2 regions of the Comamonas sp. FG99 genome follow, and region 1 is predicted to be linked to the other one. Evidence: predicted binding sites of a transcription regulator. Region 1 holds the regulator's gene; the other holds the start of a gene.
The links. Region 1 encodes sigma-54, which starts transcription at its own class of promoters, with help from an activator protein. Its sites were predicted from a motif close to TGGCANGNAANCTGCTTT; they were not measured.

Region 1 (7,216 bases):
TGATGTCTCCTGATACGTGGGGCTTGCCGTGGATTCACGGCCGTTACAGCGTTTTCAGTGTAGGAAAGACATCCGTTATCAGTAATTCCCACAAGCTGGCATTGCAATGCCTTGTGAGAATATCCGGGATACCACCATGCGCATCGAAGACCTGCAGACCTTCCAGGCGGTCACCCGCTTTCCCAGCCTGAACCAGGCCGCCGCCGAGCTGGGCGTGTCGCAGTCGACGCTGACCAAGACCCTGGCCCGGCTCGAGGCCGAGACCGGGCTCAGGCTGTTCGAGCGCTCGCGCCAGGGCATCGCGCTCACCGAGCTGGGCCGCACTTTCGCCAAGTACGCGCAGAACATCTCGATCACGCTCGACGCGATGCATGCCGAGATGGGCGACATGCACGCCGCGCGCGCCGGCAAGGTACGCCTGGCCACACTGCCGCACCTGCTGCCCAGCCTGGTGTCGCCGGTGATGCGCCGCTTCCTGGCATCGCGCCCGCTGGCCACCTTTTCGGTCTCCACCAGCCTGAGCCCCCACCTGCTGGCGCAGCTGCAGACCGGCGAGGTCGATCTGGTGTGCGCCTCGATCCCGGACGAGATCCCCGCCGGGATCGCGGTCGCGCCCATTGGCGCGCTGCAGGTGCAGATCGCGGTCAGCGCCAGCCATCCGCGCCTGCAGGAGCTGCGCGGCTTTGCCGACCTGGCGCGCGAGCGCTGGATCGTGCCCGCCAGCTCGATCTACCTGCGGCAATGGCTGAACCAGCGCTTCGTGCGGCTGGGGCTGCCGCTGCCGCGCATCGCGGTGGAGAGCAATGGCTCGCAGCTCGCCTTCACCGAGCTGCTGCGCCACACCGACCTGATCGGCATGCTGCCATCGCACACGCTGGGCCAGCCAGAAGGCGCCGGGCTGGTGGGCCTGGCGGGCGAAGGCATGCGCTGGCAGCACGACTTGGCGCTGCTGTGGCGCGAGCAAGGCCATCTGTCGGCGCTGACGCAGGAGTTCCGCGACGCCATGCTGCAGGCCGGGCAGCAGATGGTGCTGTGACTACAGCGTCTTGCGCAGGTTGGCCGGCGGTATCCGCAGCGCCTCGCGGTACTTGGCCACGGTGCGGCGCGCGCATTCGATGCCCTGCTGCTGCAGCAGCTCGGCGATCTTGCTGTCCGACAGCGGCTTGTTCGGATTCTCGGCATCGAGCAGCTGCTTGATCAGCGCCTTGACCGCGGTGCTGGACGCGCTGCCGCCAGCCTCGGTGCCCAGGCCCGAGCCGAAGAAGTACTTGAGCTCGAAGGTGCCCTGCGGCGTGGCCATGTACTTGGCCGTGGTCACGCGGCTGATGGTGGATTCGTGCAGGCCCAGCTCGTCGGCGATCTCGCGCAGCACCATGGGGCGCATGGCCAGCTCGCCGTGCACGAAGAAGTTCTTCTGCCGCTCCACGATGGCTTGCGACACGCGCAGGATGGTGTCGAAGCGCTGCTGGATGTTCTTGATGAACCAGCGCGCCTCCTGCAGGCGCTGCTGCATGCCGGCATGGCCCTGCTCGCCCTTGTGGCCGCGCATGGCGCTGGCATAGAGATCGTGCACGCGCAGCTTGGGCATCACCTCGGGGTTGAGCTGCACCCGCCACTGCGGCGCCTGGCCGGCGCGCGCGGCGGCGCCCGGGCGCACGATCACGTCGGGCACGATCACGTTGCGCTCCACGTTGGCGTAGGGGCGCCCCGGGCGCGGCTCCAGCCCGGCGATCAGCGCCATGGCCTCGCGCACCACCGCCTCCTTGCAGCCGGTGAGCTGCACCAGCTTGCGCACATCGCGGCGCGCCAGCAGATCGAGCGACTCATGGCAGACCAGCAGGGCCGTCTCCAGCGCCTCGGCACTCTTGTGCCGGCCGCGCTGCAGCGCCTTGATCTGCAGCACCAGGCATTCCTGCAGGTTGCGCGCGCCCACGCCCACCGGCTCCATGCTCTGCAACAGGCGCAGCGCCACCGTCAGGTGGTGCATCACGGTGTCCAGCGCCTCGGCATCCTCCGCGTCGGCCAGGTTTCCGGCCAGCTCGACCAGCGGCTCTTCGAGATAGCCGTCGTCCGAAAGCGATTCGATCAGGAAATACAGCGCGGCCCGGTCCTCGGGCGACAGCCGCAGCGCCAGCGCCTGGCGGTGCAGCGCGTCCTGCAGCGACTCGTGGGCATGGGTGTGGTCGAGGGCGGAGTAGTCCTCGTCGTCGCTGCCGGCGCCGCGCGCCGGCATGTCGCCGCCCCAGTCGTCGGTGGCGGTGTCGCGGCCGTCGTCGCCCTCCCAGGGCAGGGCTTCGGCGCTGACCTCGGCCACGGGTTCGGCATCGAACTCGGCGGTGGCGCTTGTCTCACGCACGCTATCAGCTACAAAATCAGAAGCAACCTCGTCGGCGGCCGGCTCGCGCGGCGCGGCTTCCGCCGCTGTCTCGGCCTCATCCTCGGCCCGCTCCAGGAACGGATTCTCGTCGAGCATCTGCTCCACTTCCTGCTGCAGCTCCTGGGTGGACAGCTGCAGCAGCCGGATGGACTGCTGCAATTGCGGGGTCAGCGTCAGGTTCTGCGAAACCTTGAGCGACAGGCCGGGCATCATGGACACGACTCTACAGGCCCGCTCGGATCACATGCGGAAGTGCTCGCCCAGGTACACCCGGCGCACATCGGCGTTCTCGACGATCTCCTGCGGCGTGCCCTGCGCCAGCACCCGCCCATCGCTGATGATGCAGGCGTGGTCGCAGATGCCCAGGGTCTCGCGCACGTTGTGGTCGGTGATGAGCACGCCGATGCCGCGGTCCTTCAGAAAGCCGACGATGCGCTGGATCTCGATCACCGCGATCGGATCGATGCCGGCGAACGGCTCGTCCAGCAGGATGAAGCGCGGCTGCGTGGCCAGCGCCCGGGCGATCTCCACGCGCCGGCGCTCGCCGCCGGACAGCGCCACCGCCGGCGATTCGCGCAGGTGCTCCACGCGCAGCTCCTGCAGCAGCGAGGTCAGGCGGCGCTCGATCTCGCTGCGCGGCAAGGCCCGGCCGCCTTCGTCGCGCTGCAGCTCCAGCACGCCGCGCACATTGTCCTCGACGCTGAGCTTGCGGAAGATCGATGCCTCCTGCGGCAGGTACGACAGCCCCAGCTGCGAACGCTGGTGGATGGGCATGTTGGCCACCGAGTGGCCGTCGATCAGGATGTCGCCCGCGTCGCTGCGCACCAGGCCGACGATCATGTAGAACGAGGTGGTCTTGCCGGCGCCGTTGGGCCCCAGCAGGCCCACGACCTCGCCCTTGCGCACGGACAGCGACACGTCCTTGACCACCTTGCGGCTGCCGTAGGACTTCTGCAGGTGCCGCGCCTCCAGGCAGCTCAGGTCGCTGCCGGCGGCCAATTCGCGCACCGCGATGGTGCTGACAGGCTCCGCCACGATTATTTCGCCCCTTCATTGAGCTGCGGGCTGGAGCGCAGCTGCGTGCCAGGCCCGGCAGCGGGCGGCGCGGCCGGCTTGGCGCCGCTGCCACCCCCGCTGCCACCGCTACCCGCGCCCTGCGAATCCTTGGGCGACAGCATCACGCGCACCCGGCCGCCGCTCTTGGCGCCCGGCTTGGGCTCGCTGGCCTGCGCGGATTTCTGCCCGTTGACGGTGAAGGTGTCGCTCAGGTTGTTGTAGACGATCACCGAGCCGCTGACCTGGTCGGTCAGCGTGGTTTCGCGGTAGCGCCGCAGCTCGGCCCGGCGGTTCAGGTGCACGGTGTCGTCGCGGCCGTCGTAGGTGATGACCTCGCCCTCGCCCTCGATGTACTCGGCGGGCGCGCCCGGCAGGGTATCGCGCTTTTGGCGGAAGAACGCCAGCTTGCCGGCGCCGGCCGTGACCACGCCGCGCTGGTAGCCGTCGCGGTCCTGGCTGACCTCCAGCTTGGCACCGCGGATGACGATGGTGCCCTTGGTCACCACCACATTGCCGGTGAACACGCTGGTCTGCTTGAGCTCGTCGTGCTGGCCCTCGTCGGCCTCGATGTTCATGGGCTTCATGCGGTCGGCTTTTTCCGCATGCGCACCACCGCCCCAGGCCAGCATGGCCAAAGCGAGAACCCCAGAAATGAAACGAATCTTCATACGCGGCATGTTTTTTGCTCCGCCGATTGTAGCCAGCCTGCCCGGCGCCTTCACCGGAAATGGCCCCAAGGCCTGTTCACTTCGTGTCGCCGCGGCCCGCGGAAAAAGCCCAAAGCCCGCTGACGCGGGCTTTGGGCCTTGGCAATCCTTGGCGATTCCAGAGATTTACGACTTGGACTGCGCCGCCAGGTATTCCACCACCTGCAGCACATTGGTCATCGAGCCGGCGCGGGTGCCGTCGGTGTAGTACTTGCCGGCCACGCCCATCGCGGGCACGCCCTCGACACCATAGGCGTCCTGCAGCTGGGTGGCCTTGCGCACCTGGTTGGCCACCGAGAAGGAGCCGTAGACCTCCTTGAACTTGGCCATGTCCAGGCCCTGCTTTTCCATGAAGGCGAAGATCTCGTCGTCCTTGTTCAGGCGCTGGCGCTCCACATGGATGGCGTGGAACACCTTGACATGCACCTCGGGGATCTTGCCCATGGTCTCCAGCGTGTAGTAGATCTTCTGCTGCGGCACGAAGGTGTTGTTGAACGCGATCGGCACGCGGCGCACCTGCAGGTTCTTGGGCGCGTTCTTCGCCCAGGCCTCGAACTCGGGCTCGAAGGCGTTGCAGTGCGGGCAGCTGTACCAGAAGAATTCGATCACGTCGACCTTGCCGGCGGGCGCCTCGGGATTGACCGGCGTGCGCAGCTTGACATAGTCCTTGCCCTCCTTGAACTTGGCCTGGGCCAAGGCGCCCTGCGTCGGCAGGGCCAGGGATGCGGCCGCCACCGAAGCGGCGGTCAACGAGAAATCACGGCGTTTCATAAAAAGCTTTCTCCTGGTGCGGTAGTGGCTATGGGAGCGGGGGCCAGCGAAAAAGTTCAACGCTGCACGCGCACGATCTGCGCATCGACGCCAGCGCCATCGAGCTTGCCCTTGAGGCCGTCGGCATCGTCGCGCTTGGCGAAGGGGCCCACCCGCACGCGGTACACCACGCGGCCGTTCACCTCGCGCTCGGTGACCCTGGCCTCCCAGCCCATCATCGCCAGCTTGGCGCGCTGCGCCTCGCCGTCGTTCTGGGTACGAAAAGCCCCCGCCTGCACGAAATACTGGTAGGGATCGGCGGCGCCAGCGGCGCCGCGCGACTTGGCCAGGTCGCCCAGCGGATCGGCCGACTGGCCGGCCTTGGGATCGAGCTTGGCAACGGCGGTCTTGTCGCCCGCCTTGTCTGTGGGCTTGTCGCTGGCCTTGTCGGCCGTCTTGGCCGCGCCCGGCTTGGTGTCGGGCAGCACCACCTCGGGCTTGGTCGCCACGGCCGGCGGCGGCGGCGCGGTGTCGGCGCCGGGCTTGGGCGGATCGGGCACCACCACGCCCTGCACCGCGGGCGTGCTGCTGCGCGCGGGGTTCTTGCCGTACAGGGGCGAGTTCGGGTCCCAGTTCTGATTGCGCTGCTGCTCTTCCTTGTCCTTGGCGTCGGTGCGCACGCCACCTTTGTTGACAAAGGGCACCGGCACGTTGGTGACGTAGATGGCCACCGCCAGCGCAGCCCCCAGGCCGACGAGCAGGCCCAGGATCAGCCCCAGAATGGTTCCCCCGCGTTGATGTTGTCGCATGAACGGTCTCGTTTCTCTCTGCAATTACATGCGCTCCGGCGCACTGACGCCCAGCGTGGCCAGCCCGTTGCGCAGCACCTGTGCGGTGGCGGCCACCAGGGCCAGGCGCGCCAGCTTGACAGCCTCGTCGTCCACCAGGATGCGTTCGGCGTCATAGTAACTGTGATAGCAGGCCGCCAAGTCGCGCAAATAAAAAGTTACATCGTGCGGCGCGTTGTCGCTGGCGGCGGCGGTGAGCATCTCGGGATACCGGGCCAGCTGCAGCATCAGCGCCTGGGCCTGCGGGCCTTCGAGCGCGGACAGGTCCACCCCCTGCAGCGCCCCGGCGCCCGCGCCGCCCTGCTCTTGCCAGCCCCGCAGCACCGAGCAGATGCGCGCATGGGCGTACTGCACGTAGTACACCGGGTTGTCGTTGTTCTGCGCCACCGCCAGGTCGACGTCGAAGGTGTAATCGGTGTCGGGCTTGCGGCTGAGCAGGAAGAAGCGCACCGCGTCCTTGCTGGTCCACTCGATCAAATCGCGCAGCGTGACGTAGCTGCCCGCGCGCTTGCTGATCTTGACCTCTTCGCCACCCTTGACGACCCGCACCATGGTGTGCAGCACGTAGTCGGGATAGCCCTGGGGAATGCCGACGCCTGCAGCCTGCAGGCCGGCGCGCACGCGCGCGATGGTGCCGTGGTGGTCGGTGCCCTGGATGTTGACCACCTTGTGGAAGCCCCGCTCCCACTTGGCGATGTGGTAGGCCACGTCGGGCACGAAGTAGGTGTAGCTGCCGTCCTTCTTGCGCATCACCCGGTCCTTGTCGTCGCCGTAGTCGGTGGACTTGAGCCACAGCGCGCCGTCCTGCTCGTAGGTATGGCCGTTGGCCACCAGGCGCTGCACGGTCTTCTCGACCCGGCCCGAGGTGTAGAGGCTGGATTCGAGGTAGTACTCGTCGAATTTGAGGTTGAAGGCCTGCAGGTCCTTGTCCTGCTCGTTGCGCAGGTAGGCCACCGCGAACTGGCGCACGTTGTCGTAGTCGGCCACGTCGCCGTTGGCGGTGAATTCGCGGTCGTCGGCCTTGACGCTCTTGCCGGCCAGGAAGTCGTTCGCGATGTCCTGGATGTAGTCGCCGTTGTAGAAGGCCTTGCTGGCCGGATTCTCCGGGTCGGTGGGCCAGCACTCGTCGCCGGGCTTGAAGCCCCGGGCGCGCAGCTGCGTGCTCTTGGTCAGCGTGTCGATCTGCACGCCGGCGTCGTTGTAGTAGAACTCGCGGTGCACATCCCAGCCCTGGGTGGCGTACAGGTGGCAGATCGCGTCGCCCAGCGCGGCCTGGCGGCCGTGGCCCACGTGCAGCGGGCCGGTGGGGTTGGCCGAGACGAACTCGACCAGGATCTTCTCGCCGCGCGCGGGCTGGAAGCCAAAGCGCTCGCCCTGCGCCAGTACCTCGCGCACCGCCTGCTGCTTGGCGGCGGGCTTGAGGCGGATGTTCAAAAAGCCCGGGCCGGCGATCTCTATGCCCTGCACCCACTGCTGGA
Region 2 (7,216 bases), on a different contig from region 1:
CTCGCGGGGGGGCGGCCAAAAGAATCAATGCTCATATCGCTGGTCTCCTGGAGCTGGAGCAGAGCTTCTCCAGCAAGCGCTCACTACCCGGCCAGCCATCTGGGTTCCGGGCCGCCTTGGCTGGTGCGCAGATGCCAAGGCCTTTGTTTTTGGAATGTTCGGGATTCTGTGCATGAGCGGGCCGGACCGCAAGCTGGATATCCCGGCCCCCCGGGCCGGCGCTGGCCCGAGTGTTCCATTCTGGAACAGTTTTGGCGCAATCGTGCCAATCGGAGACAGCCGGGGCGTGGCTTGCGAAAAATGCCGGCCGGTGGCCTGCATATTGCTTCGCGCTGGGGGAGCTTCGTTTTTTCCCCTCAACTTGGAGACACCCGATGAAACAACACCTCCCTCTGTGGACCCGGGGCCTGCTGGCGCTGGCCCTGGCATGCGGCGCATCGGCGGCCATGGCGCACGGCGACGTGGTGCCGCAGGCCGTGGATACGAGCACCCTGCCCCAGCTCGGCAGCAAATGGCTCGATGCCAACCCCTACGACAAGAGCAGCCCGGCGCGCAAGGAGGCGCTGCGCATCGGCAGCTCGGCCTACAACCAGAACTGCGCGCGCTGCCATGGGCTGGAGGCGCTGTCGGGCGGTATTGCGCCCGATCTGCGCAAATTCGACGACGACTGCAGCGGGCTTGCCGATGCCGCGAAGAAGACTGCCTGCTACAAGGAGATGGACGACTACTACGTGGGCACGGTGCGGCGCGGGCGCACGCGCGACGGCCGGGTGTACATGCCGCCCTTCGAGGGCACCCTGTCGCAGGAGGCGATCTGGGCCATCCGCAGCTACCTGGAGGAGCGGCGCGACGCCACCAAGTAGGGTGCGGCGTCGAGGGGTGAGGGCTTTGCGTGGGGCGTGAAGCCGCAAAACCCTCAACCCTCAACCCTCAACCCTCAACCCTCAACCCTCAACCCTCAACGCTCAACGCTCAATTATGGGTAGCCCTCAGAACTGGTAGCCGAGATTCACGCCCAGCATCCACTGCCGCCCCGGCGCGCTTTCATAGTAGCGGCCATTGCTTTCGTTGACGATGACCGAGCCCACATAGCGCTTGTCGGCCAGGTTGTCGATGCGGGCATAGGCCTGCAGCTTCCAGGGTCCCCAGTAGCGGGTGTGGCTGGCGCTTGCGCCCAGCACGCCATAGGCCGGCGCGAGCACGCTGTTGGCGTCGTTGGCGGCAATCGATCCCACCTGGCGCCAGTCCAGCCCCAGCCGCCAGGCGCTGGCGGGCCGCCAGTCCAGCGCCACCCAGGCCTGGTGGCGCGCGGTGCCGGCGATGCGCTTGCCGGCGGGCACGCAGCTGCCCTTGGCATCGCAAAAGCCTTCGCTGAGCGTGGCGTCCAGCCAGGTCAGCGCGGTGCTGAGCTGCAGCTGCCGCGACAGCCAGGCGCTGGCGCTCAGCTCCAGGCCCTGGCGCCGGGTGCGGCCCGCGTTCTGGTAGCTGGTGCGCCCGCCCAGGTTCTCGGCCACCACGATTTCATTGCGCGTGCGGGTCTGGAACAGGGCCGCGCTCCACTCGCCGCGCAGGCTTTCTGCGGCGAAGCGCTGGCGCCAGCCTATCTCGGCACTGGTCGAGGTGGCGGGCTGCAGGCCGAAGTTCAGGCCCGGCTGCGCCGCGGGGCGGTAGGAGATTTCGTTGAAGGTCGGCGTCTCCAGGCCGCTGCCGGCAGAGGCGTAGACCTGGGCGCTATCGCTCACGCGGTACTGCAGCGACAGCACCGGCAGCAGGCGGTGAAAGCCGGTGCGGCCGCTGTCGTCGCCGTTGCCGGGCGCGAGGTAGTGGTCGAGCGACTTCAGGCGCACATTGCTCCAGCGCAGCCCGGCCTGGGCGGTCCAGTCCGGCGCGAAGGACCAGGAGGCCTGGGCATAGGGGTCGATTGCGCCCAGGGTGTTGCGCTCGTCGCGGCGCAGCGCGCCCTTCACCCCATTCAGGCCGCCGGCGAAGTTGTTGTAGCCCTGGCGGTCTTCCTCCACCGTGTTGACGGACAGGCCGGCGCTCAGCTCCAGCGGGCGCGACGCGGCCTGGGTGCGGTGCGTCCAGCGCGCATCCAGCCCGGCGTAGCTGCGCTCCAGCTCGATCACGCCGCCGGCGCTGGTGGGCGGCTGCTGGGCGGCCACCGGCGTGGACTGGTATTGCACGATGCCGCGCTCGCCCACATAGGCCATGAGGCGCAGGGTGTTGGCGCCGTCGAGGTGCCGCTCGTAGCTCAGCCCCGCCTGGGTCTGGCGCGTGCTCTTGCGGGCATTGAAGTCCAGCGGGCCCTGCGCCACGGCGCGTGGGTCGGCCTGCCATTCCCTGGGGGTGAGGCCGCCCGGGTCCTGCGCCTCGATGTCCACCCGGCTGGCCACCAGGGTGAGCAGGCCGTCGTCGCCGACCCGGGTGTCCAGGCGCGCGTTGAGCAGATCCTTGTCGGCGGCGCTGTGGCTGCGCCAGCCGTCGGTCTGGTAGCGGCTGGCGCTGAGCACATAGCCTATGCCCTGGCTTTCGCCCTGGGCCTTGAGGCCCAGGCGCCTTTGCCCGTTGCTGCCCAGCGCAAAGCTGCCATCCACCCGCGCCGGCCCTTCGCCGCGCTCGGTGTAGACGTTGATGACCCCGCCCGAGGCATTGCCGTACAGGGCCGAATAGGGGCCGCGCAGCACCTCGATGCGCTCAGCCGAGGCCAGGTCGATGCTGTTGATCTGGCCCTGGCCGTCCGGCATGGTGGCGGGAATGCCGTCCACCAGGATCTGCACGCCACGCACGCCGAAGGTGGAGCGCGCGCCGTGGCCGCGGATCGACAGCTGCAGGTCCTGCGCGTAGTTCTGCCGGTTCTGCGCCAACAGGCCGGGCACGGCGGGCAGGGTTTCGGAGAGGTTGACCTGCCACTGGCGATCGCGTGCGCGCTCGCCGTCTATCACCGTGACGGAGGCCGGCGCATGCTCCAGCGGCGCGGGCGCCAGCGTGCTGCGCACCGTGACGCTCGGCAGCGTGTCGTGCTCGGCCTGCGCGGCCGCGGCCTGCGCCAGCGCCAGCAGGCTGCCGAAGGCCGCGAGCCTCAGGGGCTGGCCCGCAGGCGCGCGAATGGGGGCTGGGGGCATGGGGGCTCCTCGCATGCAAGGCTGAAGAAAAAACGCAGGGCGCGGCAAGCCGCGCACTGCAAAAGCCCCATGCGGCACCGCCGATGCCGCATGGCGCGGCGGGCGATCAGAAGAAGCCCAGCGCCTTGGGGCTGTAGCTCACCAGCAAGTTCTTGGTCTGTTGGTAGTTGGACAGCGCCGACTTGTGGTTCTCGCGGCCGATGCCCGATTTCTTGTAGCCGCCGAAGGCCGCGTGCGCGGGGTAGAGATGGTAGCAGTTGGTCCACACCCGGCCGGCCTTGATCGCGCGGCCCATCTGGTAGGCGGTGGTGCCGTTGCGGCTCCACACGCCGGCGCCCAGGCCGTACTCGGTGTCGTTGGCGATGCGGATCGCGTCCTCCATGGTCTTGAAGGTGGTGACCGAGGCCACCGGGCCGAAGATCTCCTCCTGGAACACGCGCATGTCGTTGCGCCCGAACAGCAGCGTGGGCTTGATGAAAAAGCCATCGTCGATCTCGCTGCCGGGGCGGTGGCGCTCACCGCCGGTCAGGCATTGCGCGCCCTCCTGGCGGCCCACGTCGATGTAGCCCAGGATGCGTTCGAGCTGGGCCTGCGACACCTGGGCGCCGACCATGGTGCTCTTGTCCAGCGGATGGCCCTGCTTCATCGACTGCACGCGCTTGACCGCGCGCTCGATGAAGCGCTCGTAGACCGACTCCTGGATCAGCACGCGCGAGGGGCAGGTGCAGACCTCGCCCTGGTTGAGCGCGAACATGGAAAAGCCTTCCATCACCTTGTCGAGGAACTCGTCGTCCGCGTCCATCACATCGGCGAAGAAGATATTGGGGCTCTTGCCGCCCAGCTCCACCGTCGAGGGGATCATGCTGTCGGCCGCGGCATGCAGGATGCGCTGGCCCACGGCGGAAGAGCCGGTGAACGCGATCTTGGTGATGCGCTTGCTGGTGGCCAGCGCCTCGCCGGCCTCCTTGCCGAAGCCGTTGACCACGTTGATCACGCCGGGCGGCAGCAGGTCGCCGATCAGCTCCATCAGCACCATGATGGAGGCGGGCGTCTGCTCGGCGGGCTTGAGCACCACGCAGCAGCCGGCGGCCAGCGCGGGCGGCAGCTTCCAGGCGGCCATCAGCAGCGGGAAGTTCCAGGGAATGATCTGCCCGACCACGCCGATGGGTTCATGGAAATGGTAGGCCACCGTGTTGGCGTCGATTTCGGAGATGCCGCCCTCCTGGGCGCGGATGCAGCCCGCGAAGTAGCGGAAATGGTCGATCGCCAGCGGAATGTCGGCCGCCATGGTCTCGCGCAGCGGCTTGCCGTTGTCTATGGTCTCGGCGATCGCCAGCAGCTCCAGGTTCTGCTCCATGCGGTCGGCGATCTTGAGCAGGAGGTTGGCGCGCTCGGTGGTCGAGGTCGCGGCCCACTTGTCCTGCGCGGCATGGGCCGCGTCGAGGGCCCGGTCCACATCGCTGGCATCGGACTGGGCCACCTTGCAAAACGGCTTGCCGGTGATGGGCGAGACATTGTCGAAGTAGCGCCCCGCCAGCGGCGCGACCCACTGGCCGCCGATGAAATTGTCGTAGCGCTGCTTGTAGGGGTAGGCGATGTCGAGGTTGAAACGCTTGAGTTCGAACATATCCATGAAAGTCTCCTGGGTTGGTGATGGCCGGCATGCCCTGCCGCCGGCTGCCCAGGGATATACAAACTTCGTGCCAGCCGGGTTCAGCGGCGCGCGGCGGCCCGGGTGCTCCAGGCCATGGCATGCGGCTGTGCCAGTCTGGAGCAGCGACTGTTGCAGATGGCACACCCTAGAATGTGGGGCCATCGCGCACCATCCGCACACCACCATGCTCAGCATCCAAGACATCCATGCCGCCGAGGCGCGCCTCGGCGGCCAGGTCGAGCGCACGCCCTGCCTGTATTCGCACACCTTGTCGAACATCGTCGGCGCGCAGGTCTACCTCAAGTTCGAGAACCTGCAGTTCACCGCCTCGTTCAAGGAACGCGGCGCCTGCAACAAGCTCAGCCAGCTGAGCGATGAGGAGCGGGCGCGTGGCGTGATCGCGATGAGCGCCGGCAACCATGCCCAGGGCGTGGCCTACCATGCGCAGCGCCTGGGGCTGCGGGCGGTGATCGTGATGCCGCGCTTCACCCCTGGCGTGAAGGTGGAGCGCACGCGCAGCTTCGGCGCCGAGGTGGTGCTGCACGGCGACACGCTGGAGGAGGCCCGCGCCCATGCCTATGCGCTGGCCGAGCAGCAGGGCCTGGTCTTCGTGCACCCCTACGACGACGAGGCGATTGCCGCCGGCCAGGGCACCTTGGCGCTGGAGATGCTGGCCGAGCAGCCCGGCCTGGACCTGCTGCTGGTGGCGGTGGGCGGCGGCGGGCTGATCGCCGGCATGGCGGTGGCGGCCAAGGCGGCCAAGCCCGGCATCGAGGTGGTGGGCGTGCAGACCGCGCGCTTTCCGGCCATGGTCAATGCCATCAAGGGCACCGAGCATCCGCAGGGCATCTCCACCATGGCCGAGGGCATCGCGGTGGGCAACCCCGGCGTGCTCACCAGCGCGGTGATCGCCGCGCTGGTGGACGACCTGGTGCTGGTGGACGAGGGCGAGATCGAGCAGGCGGTGCTGATGCTGCTGGAGATCGAGAAAACCCTGGTCGAAGGCGCGGGCGCCGTGGGCCTGGCGGCGCTGCTGCGCTACCCCGAGCGCTTCGCGGGCCGCAAGGTCGGGCTGGTGCTGTCGGGCGGCAACATCGACCCGCTGCTGCTGGCCTCCATCATCCAGCGCGGCATGGTGCGCTCTGGCCGGCTGGCGCGGCTGCGCATCAATGCGCGCGACGTGCCCGGCATGCTGGCGCGCATCACCGCCATCGTGGCCGACGCCGGCGCCAACATCGAGGAGGTGCACCACCAGCGCGCCTTCACCAGCCTGGCGGCGCAGAACACCGAGATCGAGATCGTGCTGCAGACCCGCAGCAAGGCCCATATCCAGGAGGTGATGGAGCGGCTGCAGGCGGCGGGCATGCAGGTGGTGGTGAGCTGAGCGGGCAAGGAAAAGTTGAGCGTTGTGCGTTTTGCGTGAAAGCCGGTATTCCCTGGCGCTCAACGCATAGCCTCAGGCGCCCAGCTTCAATGCGCTGGGCTGGGTGAGGATCTCGGGCTTGAGGATGGCGTCGAGCTGGGCCCGGGTCAGCAGGCCCTTGGCCAGCACGATGTCGTAGACGCTGCCGCCGCTGGCATGGGCTTGCTGCGCCACCGCGGTGGCATTGGCATAGCCGATGTAGGGGTTGAGCGCGGTCACGATGCCGATCGAGTTCTCCACCGATGCGCGCAGGTGCTCGCGGTTGGCGGTGATGCCCTGCACGCAGCGCTCGGCCAGCGTCAGGCAGCCGTTGCGCAGGTGGCTCACGCTCTTGAAGATGCTGTGGGCGATGATGGGCTCGAAGGCATTGAGCTGCAGCTGCCCGGCCTCGGCCGCGAAGCTGACGGTGACATCGTTGCCGATGACCTCGAAGGCGATCTGGTTCACCACCTCGGGGATGACCGGGTTGACCTTGCCCGGCATGATGCTCGACCCCGCCTGCATCGCCGGCAGGTTGATCTCGCCCAGGCCCGCGCGCGGGCCGCTCGATAGCAGGCGCAGGTCGTTGCAGGTCTTGGACAGCTTGACGGCCACCCGCTTGAGCACGCCCGACAGCTGCACGAAGGCGCCGCAATCCTGGGTGGCCTCGATCAGGTTGGGCGCGGTCTGCAGCGCGATGCCGGTGATCTCCTGCAGGTGCCTGAGCACCAGCGGCGCATAGTCGGGATGCGCGGTGATGCCGGTGCCGATCGCGGTGGCGCCCATGTTGATCTCGCAGATCAGCAGCACCGCCTCGCGCAGCCGCGCCTGGTCTTCGCCGATCATCACCGCATAGGTGCTGAACTCCTGGCCCAGCGTCATGGGCACCGCGTCCTGCAGCTGGGTGCGGCCCATCTTGAGCACGTCCCTGAATTCCTCGGCCTTGTGCTCGAAGGCCAGGCGCAGCACCTCCATCGCATCGATCAGCCCGAGGATGCCGAACCAGGTCGCGATCTTCAGCGCCGAGGGATAGACGTC

Region 2: a site for sigma-54 is predicted at 4,811-4,828, ahead of exaC (acetaldehyde dehydrogenase ExaC). Genes of this name have one in related genera too.

The regions. Positions count from the first base shown of each region.
Region 1 is NZ_JBMDII010000024.1:14,330-21,545, forward strand. Features, by position in the region: gene ACODRX_RS16475 (tripartite tricarboxylate transporter substrate binding protein) at 1-1, opposite strand, end outside; gene ACODRX_RS16480 (LysR family transcriptional regulator) at 137-1,036, shown strand; gene ACODRX_RS16485 (RNA polymerase factor sigma-54) at 1,037-2,590, opposite strand; gene lptB (LPS export ABC transporter ATP-binding protein) at 2,618-3,412, opposite strand; gene lptA (lipopolysaccharide transport periplasmic protein LptA) at 3,415-4,101, opposite strand; gene ACODRX_RS16500 (thiol:disulfide interchange protein DsbA/DsbL) at 4,267-4,911, opposite strand; gene ACODRX_RS16505 (SPOR domain-containing protein) at 4,968-5,699, opposite strand; gene argS (arginine--tRNA ligase) at 5,724-7,216, opposite strand, start outside.
Region 2 is NZ_JBMDII010000026.1:71,719-78,934, reverse strand. Features, by position in the region: gene ACODRX_RS17550 (sigma-54-dependent Fis family transcriptional regulator) at 1-35, opposite strand, end outside; gene pedF (cytochrome c-550 PedF) at 375-863, shown strand; gene ACODRX_RS17540 (TonB-dependent receptor domain-containing protein) at 990-3,122, opposite strand; gene exaC (acetaldehyde dehydrogenase ExaC) at 3,229-4,755, opposite strand; gene ACODRX_RS17530 (threonine ammonia-lyase) at 4,961-6,160, shown strand; gene aspA (aspartate ammonia-lyase) at 6,233-7,216, opposite strand, start outside.